One region of the Ruminococcus sp. AM26-12LB genome, then DNA from elsewhere that is predicted to be linked to it. Evidence: riboswitches for the same ligand, from Rfam matches in the RefSeq annotation. Region 1 holds a riboswitch; the other holds the start of a gene.
What was found. Region 1 has a riboswitch for ZMP and ZTP ahead of DW694_RS11315 (formate--tetrahydrofolate ligase). Riboswitches for the same ligand answer to the same signal wherever they lie in the genome.
Positions count from the first base shown of each region.

Region 2: another riboswitch for ZMP and ZTP. It lies ahead of DW694_RS02480 (IMP cyclohydrolase); the one in region 1 lies ahead of DW694_RS11315 (formate--tetrahydrofolate ligase).

Region 1 covers NZ_QUJX01000013.1:127,641-132,691, forward strand. The annotation lists gene DW694_RS11305 (MGMT family protein) at 1-167, opposite strand, end outside; gene DW694_RS11310 (methylated-DNA--[protein]-cysteine S-methyltransferase) at 275-808, opposite strand; gene DW694_RS11315 (formate--tetrahydrofolate ligase) at 1,128-2,813, opposite strand; ZMP/ZTP riboswitch at 2,888-2,969, opposite strand; gene DW694_RS11320 (sodium-dependent transporter) at 3,211-4,611, opposite strand; gene DW694_RS11325 (helix-turn-helix transcriptional regulator) at 4,833-5,051, shown strand, end outside.
Region 2 covers NZ_QUJX01000003.1:43,504-48,554, forward strand. The annotation lists gene DW694_RS02465 (DUF6106 family protein) at 1-136, shown strand, start outside; gene guaB (IMP dehydrogenase) at 204-1,658, shown strand; gene DW694_RS02475 (peptidoglycan recognition family protein) at 1,771-2,487, shown strand; ZMP/ZTP riboswitch at 2,585-2,666, shown strand; gene DW694_RS02480 (IMP cyclohydrolase) at 2,753-3,466, shown strand; gene DW694_RS02485 (phosphoribosylaminoimidazolecarboxamide formyltransferase) at 3,505-4,689, shown strand; tRNA gene DW694_RS02490 (tRNA-Gly) at 4,854-4,926, opposite strand.

The DNA.
Region 1 (5,051 bases):
TTCCCGTAAAATTCTGCCATACCTAAGACTTTTCCTACAAGACGTGAATTTTTATCCCGCCCGATCAGCCGTGCGATCTGCCCGTAGGAGGCCACTTTTCCCTCAGGTATCTCTTCCACCACGGACAGTATCTCGTAGATTAAATCTTCATCCAGTATTTTTCCCATAATTATTCCTCCGAAATCCTGCTGGCAATTTTCATAGCATATTTTCATAAATAAAATATCTGTCTTTTCGTGGACGCCTGCACCAGACCGTCCTCTCAGCCTGAGTTTTACAGTGCAGTTCCTTTCTTTGGAATAAACAAACGGCTCATATCTGTATGTTCCAGCTTGAGAAGTGAAATTTTTTTGTCAATTCCTCCGGCATAGCCCGTCAAGCTTCCATTTGTTCCTACAACTCGATGGCAGGGAATGATAATGGAAATTTCATTATGTCCAACCGCACCGCCTACTGCCTGGGCGGACATATGGGAAGTGTTTTTCATCACTGCAATTCTGCGCGCAATTTCTCCATATGTGATCGTCTGTCCGTAGGGAATCTCCAGTAAAATCTGCCACACTGCCTTTCTGAATGTTGAACCGTTCGGATGAAGTGGTGGAGTAAAGTTCGGTTCTTCACCGGAGAAATATACATCCAGCCATCTTTTTGCTTCTGTGAGAATTTCCGTCTCCTGTTGGATATGGTCATTGGGAAGTGTATTTGCAAAATATTTCTGTCCTTCAAACCACAGACCGGTAAGTCCGATTTCATCTGCGGCAAGTAAAATATCTCCGATTAGCGATTTATATTTGCATGTGTATACCATATTTTCCCCCACATTCATTTATCTCTATAATTTTTTCTATAGCATTCCTCTTAATTAACGCAAATGTCACATGCACGTCCCCTCTGCGCTTTCCTCGACATTGTGAGTTTTATCCCAACAAGCAGCAGGAGATTGCTGACATTCTTGACAATTTATAATATTATACCATTTTTGTTATAAACGGAACAAAAACCCAGTGTTTTTCCTGCTTTTAAAAGTTTTTCAATACTCTCTCCACAACAATATAAAAAGCGGCAGAGCCTCTATTTTTGCAGGCTCTACCGCTTTCTATCTGAATTCCCCTCAAAAAATCTTTATATTAGAACAGTCCTGTGATCTTACCGCTCTCGTCTACGTCGATCTTGGTTGCTGCCGGTACTTTCGGAAGTCCTGGCATGGTCATGATCTCACCTGTCAGTGCAACAATAAATCCTGCACCTGCGGAAATCTTAAGATTTCTTACTGTTACCTCGAAATCTGTCGGAGCACCAAGCTTTGTCTGGTCGTCTGTTAAGCTGTACTGGGTCTTAGCCACACAGATCGGGCAGTTGCCAAATCCAAGTGCCTCCAGCTGTTTCGCCTGCTTCTGGGCATTTGCTGTAAGAACCACTTTCTTTCCACCGTAAACCTTCTGTACGATCTGGTTCAGCTTGTCCTCGATGGAGCCTTCCAGTTCATAAGCATATGTGAAATCATTCGGCTCTTCAACAAGACGAATCACTTCCTCAGCAAGCTTGATTCCGCCTTCGCCACCTTTTGCCCATACCTCGGAAAGTGCTACGTTTACGCCAAGCTCCTTGCATTTTGCTTCCACAAAATCAAGCTCTGCCTTGGTATCGGTCGGGAATGCGTTAATAGCTACCACACATGGGAGCTTGTATACATTTTTGATATTGCTTACATGCTTCAGAAGGTTCGGGATACCTTTTTCAAGAGCCTCAAGGTTCTCATTGTTAAGATCTGCTTTTGCAACGCCACCATTATATTTCAGAGCACGTACGGTTGCTACGATAACAACGGCACTTGGTGTAAGACCTGCCATACGGCACTTGATATCCAGGAATTTCTCAGCTCCAAGATCAGCACCGAAGCCAGCCTCTGTGATGGCATAATCAGCAAGCTTCATAGCCATCTTTGTAGCGGTTACGGAGTTACATCCGTGAGCGATATTTGCGAATGGTCCGCCATGAACGATTGCCGGAACATGCTCCAGTGTCTGAACAAGGTTTGGTTTCAGGGCATCCTTCAAAAGTGCTGTCATAGCACCCTCTGCGTGGAGGTCTCCTGCTGTTACCGGTTTCTGCTCAGCAACCTTGCCGTAAGTATATCCGATGATGATTCTGGAAAGTCTCTCTTTCAGATCCTTGATGTCACTTGCCAGACAGAGAACTGCCATGATCTCAGATGCTACGGTAATGTCATATCCGTCCTCACGCGGCATACCGTTTGTTCTTCCGCCAAGTCCATCTACTACATTACGAAGCTGACGGTCGTTCATATCCACGCAACGTCTCCAGGTGATCTTTCTCGGGTCGATGTTCAGTTCATTACCCTGGAAAATATGGTTGTCGATCATTGCTGCAAGAAGGTTGTTTGCCGCACCGATTGCATGGAAATCACCGGTAAAATGAAGGTTGATATCCTCCATCGGAACTACCTGTGCATAGCCGCCGCCTGCCGCACCACCTTTGACACCGAATACCGGTCCCAGGGATGGCTCACGAAGAGCTACCATAACGTTCTTTCCGAGTTTCTGCATTCCATCTGCAAGGCCTACGGTTGTCGTAGTTTTTCCCTCACCTGCCGGTGTCGGGTTGATGGCTGTTACCAGGATCAGCTTTCCGTCTTTTTTGTCTGTTTCTTTCAGAAGATTATAGTCGATCTTTGCTTTATATTTACCATACTGCTCCAGGTACTTGTCATCAATACCTGCTTTCTCTGCAATCTTGGTAATTGGCTCCATTGTGCACTCCTGTGCAATTTCGATGTCACTTTTGAATCCCATAATGTTCTCCTTTCTCCGCAGCAACCGTCCGGATCTTTTTATCCCATAAAAAAGAGCAGTATCTGAATTTCTTCAAATACTGCCCAGACGGTCGACTCATCGAATCTCCGGCTCCCTCGTGGTTATCCCACAATTCCGTCAGTCACCGAAGACTTTATTAATTTGATAATTGAATACTAACATATTTATTAGTACTTGTCAAGAAATTATCAAATTATTTTTTTCACTTTTAAAGTGAGCTAAGTCTAATTTTCTGAATCATTTCCGTTCTATGTATTAGTTTTCTCTCCAACATTCGTACATATCTTTTTTCATCAAATCCTCTGTTGTTTAATCGTATCTTGTACTGGTCATCCGTTAATGCGACTGTCCAGACGCCATAAACATATTACCACACTTATGAAATCAAATCTGCAAATCCTGTAGATACCAGGAATAATATCAGCATTACAACCGGCACTACATAACGGATCATAAAGCGATATAACCCTGCCCGTTTAAAGTGTTCCCCATTTCGTTCCACTTCTCCTATGATCCAATCAGGGCCGATCACCCATCCGATCAGAATACTTGTCAAAAGTGAGATAAACGGCATCAGAAAACTGTTGCTGATATAATCCATCACATCCAGAAGCTGTCCAACAGAACCATTTGGCAGCTTAAGTTCAAAATACAGTTTGTTATAACCAAGGCAGATCAGTACTGCTGTAACAAGAGAATAGATTCCGACAGCACCACACATTTTCTTACGTGGTTTATGATAAAGTTCCATGCAGTTTGCAACCAGTGTCTCCATGACAGATACGCAGGAAGTCAGTGCCGCAAATCCCATCATCAGGAAAAATGCAATTGCCACCGGACGGCCAAATACTCCCATGGCATCAAAAACCTTTGGCAGTGAGATAAATATCAGGCTTGGGCCGGAAGCCATTCCATCCTTTCCGAGAAATACAAAAACAGCCGGTATGATCATCATTCCTGCAAGAAACGCAACGCCGGTATCAAAGATCTCAATCTGATTTGTTGCTTTATTTAAATTAACTTCATTTTTCACATAAGAACCATAAGTGATCATGATTCCCATAGATACACTTAAGGAAAAGAATAACTGGCTCATCGCATCCAGAAGGATCTCCAGGAAGCGTTTTACCGTCAGTCCATGAAAATCCGGTTTGAGGTAAACCGCCAGCCCCTGCATACCGGTGCGGACAGTTCCATCCGTATCAGTATGGGACAGTGTCAGTGAAAAAATGGCAATGATCACGATCAGAAGAATCAGCCCCGGCATAATGATCCTGGAAAACTTTTCGATTCCCTTTTCCACACCACGAAATACGATCCAGGCAGTCAGGGCCAGAAAAATCAGCATAAATACAACGGGTGCAATATCTGATGTAATAAATGATGTAAAGTATCCTTCTGAAGCCGCATCTTTCCCATCAGAAATAATATAAGTAAAAAAATATTTTGCGATCCATCCACCGATAACAGAATAATAGGTCATGATCAATGCCGGAACCAGAAACGTTAAATGTCCTAAAAATTTCCACTTTGGATTAAGTGCTTCAAAAGCTCTCAATGCATTTTTCTTTGTCTTTCTCCCAAGTGCTACATCCGTTGTCAACAGTACAAATCCAAAAGTCAGTACCAGTACCAGATAAACCAGCAGGAAAAGTCCTCCGCCATCTTTGGCACAGAGATATGGAAATCTCCAGATATTTCCAACTCCTACTGCACTTCCGGCTGCCGCCAGGACAAAGCCTATTGAGCCGGAAAAGCTACTTCCTTTTTCTTTCATTTCAATTTCCCCTCTTCAAATATATATTTGATATAGGCTGAAACCTTCAGCCTAACAGCCATATCTTACCTTAAATAAAGATAAGTGCAAATGGCAGAAGTTTCTTTTTACGAAATTTTATTTCAAAAAAGTTTCTTACTACTTTACAAAATACCGGTTTTTCCAATATAATCGTATACAATAAAAATTAATAAGAAAAATAGATAGTATGAGGAAACAAAATGAGTAATTTTACCTGTTATGTAGGTGAACAAATAAGAAAATACCGAAAAGCCGGAAAGATGACTCTGCAGGATCTGGCAGATGCCATCCATAAAAGTCGAGCTACCGTATGCAAATATGAAAATGGAGATATCTCCGTTGATATCGAAACTTTATATGAGATCAGCCAGATTCTCCAGGTATCTATGTCCCAGCTTACCACTGGTCTTCCTGAAACA
Region 2 (5,051 bases), on a different contig from region 1:
AGGAATTGAGGATCATAAACGCTATGCAATGATCATAAGAGACAGTGGAGAAACCTGCAAAGTGATCCTGGAACTGGATGACGCACTTGCAAATACCATGAAAAATTCTGCACCAAGTAAAGTTTTTTTGGATTGACATGAATCTTGTTTTTTGTTACACTAGTTCACAAATTTAAAATATCTTACACAAGGGAGGAAATGCAATGGGTACTATTATTGGTGAAGGCATTACGTTTGATGACGTCCTTCTGGTTCCGGCTTATTCTAAAGTGATTCCGAATCAGGTAGATGTTTCAACGTATTTAACCAAGAAAGTAAAGCTGAATATCCCCATGATGAGTGCGGGAATGGACACAGTTACAGAGCACAGAATGGCAATTGCCATGGCCAGACAGGGTGGTATCGGTATCATCCACAAGAATATGTCCATCGAAGCACAGGCAGAAGAGGTTGATAAGGTTAAACGTTCTGAGAACGGTGTTATTACAGATCCATTTTATCTTTCACCGGAGCATACACTGAAAGATGCCAATGATCTGATGGCGAAATACCGTATTTCCGGTGTTCCGATCACAGAAGGCAGAAAGCTTGTAGGTATTATCACAAACCGTGATCTTAAATTTGAGACAGATTTCAGCAGAAAGATCAAGGAGTGCATGACTTCTGAAGGACTGATCACAGCCAAGGAAGGAATCACACTTGAGGATGCCAAGAAGATCCTTGCGAAATCCCGTAAGGAGAAATTACCCATTGTAGATGACGACTTTAATTTAAAAGGACTCATTACCATCAAGGATATCGAGAAACAGATCAAATATCCGCTTGCAGCCAAGGATGCACAGGGACGTCTTCTCTGTGGTGCGGCAGTTGGTATCACAGCCAATGTACTTGCACGTGTAGATGCACTTGTGAAAGCGAATGTGGATGTAATCGTAATTGATTCCGCACATGGTCATTCTGAGAATATCTTAAAAGCAGTCCGCGAGATCAAGGCTGCATATCCGGAACTTCAGGTTATCGCAGGTAACGTTGCAACAGGAGCAGCTACCAAGGCACTGATCGAAGCTGGTGTAGATGCAGTTAAAGTTGGTATCGGACCTGGATCTATCTGTACCACACGTGTTGTTGCAGGTATCGGTGTACCGCAGGTTACTGCTGTTATGGATTGCTATGAAGTAGCCAACAGCTACGGAATCCCGATCATCGCAGATGGTGGAATCAAGTATTCCGGAGACATCACCAAGGCTATCGCGGCAGGCGCCAATGTCTGCATGATGGGCAGCATGTTTGCTGGATGCGATGAGAGCCCGGGAACATTCGAGCTCTATCAGGGAAGAAAATATAAAGTATACCGTGGAATGGGATCTATTGCAGCTATGGAGAACGGCAGCAAGGATCGTTACTTCCAGGAGAACGCCAAGAAGCTTGTTCCAGAAGGTGTTGAAGGACGTGTTGCATACAAAGGACACGTTGAGGATACCGTATTCCAGTTAATTGGCGGTTTAAGATCCGGTATGGGTTACTGCGGAGCAGAGAACATTGAGAAGCTGAAAACAACAGGCAGATTCATTAAGATCTCCGCTGCATCTCTCAAGGAGTCACATCCACATGACATCCATATCACAAAAGAGGCTCCAAACTACAGTGTAGATGAATAATAAAGGAAAAAAAGGTAAGACCGGTAAAAAGTCACCCAGGCCGTCCCATAGCGGGCGGCCTGTTTCCGTAAAGAAAACTTCCTCCGGGTCTTCCAGAAGAAAAAAGAAGTCTTTGAGAAAAAAGAACCCGATCAAGATCCTGCAGAGGATTGTGCTGATATGTATCATTGTGATCGTTGCTTTTGCTGCGTGTGCGTTAGGATACGCATTTTTTGAGATGCGCATGGAACAGAGTGAAACTCAGTCCGGACAGGAAGAAATATCCGGGAATGCCAGCGGAAATGGCGGACCGGAACAATGGCAGGCAGAAGGAGCACCTTTTATTGATGTGGAGCTTCTGACACCGAATTCCTATTCCAGACCACAGATTTCTATCGAACAGGTAAATTATATAGCCATTCATTATACGGCCAATCCGGGATCTACTGCCATATCCAACCGGAATTATTTTGAAAATCTTGCGACAACGCAGGACAACAAAGTCAGCAGTCATTTTGTGATAGGTTTGGAGGGAGAAGTGGTACAATGTATTCCCACTTCAGAAATATCCTATGCCACAAATTCCAGAAATGTAGATACCATATCCATTGAATGCTGCCATCCGGATGAAACAGGGCAGTTTAATACAGCAACCTATGATTCGGCGGTAAAGCTGACAGCGTGGCTTTGTACACGCTTTGGACTGACTTCGGATCAGGTGATCCGTCATTATGATGTCACAGGTAAAGACTGTCCGAAGTATTACGTGGAAAATCCCGATGCATGGATCCAGATGAAATCAGACATTGCAGCACAGATCCAGACAGATTATGCATTACAGGGGAAATAAAGTGTTATTGTTTATTTTGTGAGCAACAAGAAGTCTGGAAAAATAATTTCTGAAAATAGGGGCTTGAAAATTAAGAAGAAGTATTGTAGTATAACAGCAGAAGCTGCATGACTGGCGGAAAGTAGGATTACCTACAGGGAGTGCAGTGAAGTGAGAAGCCGACCGCCTGGGCAGCCTGATAAGGGGTGTCCAGGCGGTTTTTTGTTACCGTTCATATCCTGGGATAAGCCCCGGGCCTTACATTAGACAAGGAGGACTGTGAAAAATGACGACATTTTCACTTGAAAAAGAACTGAAAGAAAATTCCTATCCGGGAAGAGGAATTGTGATCGGACGTTCCGCTGACGGGAAACATGCAGTTACTGCATATTTTATTATGGGAAGAAGCGAGAACAGCAGAAACCGTATTTTTGTTGAGGATGGGGAAGGAATCCGTACACAGGCTTTTGATCCGTCCAAGCTTACAGACCCGAGCCTGATCATTTATGCACCGGTACGTGTCCTTGGAAATAAGACCATCGTAACAAACGGTGATCAGACAGATACGATCTATGAGGGAATGGACAGACAGCTCACCTTTGAACAGTCTCTCCGCAGCAGAGAGTTTGAGCCGGATGCGCCGAACTATACACCTCGTATTTCAGGTGTTCTTCATGTTGAAGACGGTAAATTCAATTATGCGATGTCTATTTTAAAGAGCAATAACGGAAATCCGGATTCCTGTCTTCGTTATACATTTGCCTATGAGAATGCGGCGGCAGGACAGGGACGTTTTATCCATACTTATAAATGCGATGGAAATCCACTTCCAAGTTTCGAGGGAGAGCCGAAGCTGGTAGAGATCCCAAGCGATATTGATGAGTTTACGGATCTCCTCTGGAAGAGCCTGAACCAGGATAATAAAGTTTCTCTCTTTGTTCGTTTTATTGACATTGAGACAGGAAAATATGAATCCAGGATCGTAAACAAGAATAAATAAGAAAATAGGGATATCACAGAGAACGGAGGAGCTTTTTCATGAAAGAATTACAGTTAAAATACGGATGTAACCCAAATCAGAAACCATCAAAGATCTATATGGCAGATGGAAGTGAGCTTCCGATCCAGGTACTCTCCGGAAGACCAGGATACATCAACTTCCTGGATGCCTTTAATGGCTGGCAGCTGGTACGTGACCTTAAGAAAGCAACCGGACTTCCGGCAGCAACTTCATTTAAGCATGTATCTCCGGCAGGTGCTTCCATCGGACTTCCGCTGAATGAGACACTGGCAAAGATCTACTGGGTAGGTGATATGGACTGGAAGAATTTTTCCCCGCTTGCATGTGCGTATGCAAGAGCAAGAGGTGCAGATCGTATGTCATCATTTGGTGATTTTATTTCTCTTTCTGATGTCTGCGACAAAGATACCGCAATGCTGATCAAGAGAGAGGTTTCTGATGGTGTGATCGCACCAGGATATACAGAGGAGGCTCTTGAAATTCTGAAGCAGAAGAAAAAAGGCAATTACAATGTGATCCAGATCGATGAAAACTATGTTCCAGAACCTTTGGAGCACAAACAGGTATTTGGAGTCACCTTTGAGCAGGGCCGCCAGGAGCTGGCAATTGATGATGCGCTGATCTCCAATATTGTAACAGAGAATAAAGAGCTTACGGAAGAAGCCAAGAGAGATATGAAGGTTTCTCTGATCATCCTGAAATATACACAGTCCAATTCTGTATGCTTTGTTAAGGACGGACAGGCTATCGGCGTTGGTGCAGGACAGCAGTCCCGTGTACATTGTACACGCCTTGCAGGTCAGAAGGCAGATAACTGGTATCTCCGTCAGTGTCCGAAAGTACTGGAGCTTCCGTTTAAAGACACGATCACACGTGCGGAGAGAGATAATGCCATTGATGTTTACATTGGTGAGGAATATATGGATGTCCTTGCAGATGGTGCATGGGAAAAGACATTCACAGAGAAGCCGGAAGTGTTCACAAAAGAAGAGAAGAGAGCATGGCTGGATGGTCTTACCGGCGTGACACTGGGATCCGATGCATTCTTCCCATTCAGTGATAATATCGAGCGCGCATATAAGAGCGGTGTAAAATATATTGCAGAGCCGGGTGGATCTGTACGTGATGACGCAGTTATCGATACATGTAATAAGTATGGAATGGTGATGGCATTTACAGGAATCCGCCTTTTCCACCACTAAAAGATGCATGCCTTGGCCATGATATGCAGCTGAAATAAAAGATAAAAAATATAAAGTCCCGAATCTGAATTTCTGGAAAAAAGAGATCAGACCCGGGACTTTTTGATCGAAAAAGGATAGTTTTAAAAATAAAAAAGAACTCTGAAAAACTCAGAGTTCTGAAGAGCGATAGACGGGGCTCGAACCCGCGGTCTCGACCTTGGCAAGGTCGCGCGTTACCAACTACGCCACTATCGCATATGTCTTATCGTTTCAAGTGTTTCCCTCAGCGACAAGACATATATTAGCATAGATTTTATATTCTGTCAAATGTTTTTTGGAATTTTTTTGAAATTATACACAACATATAAAGTTTATTCCAG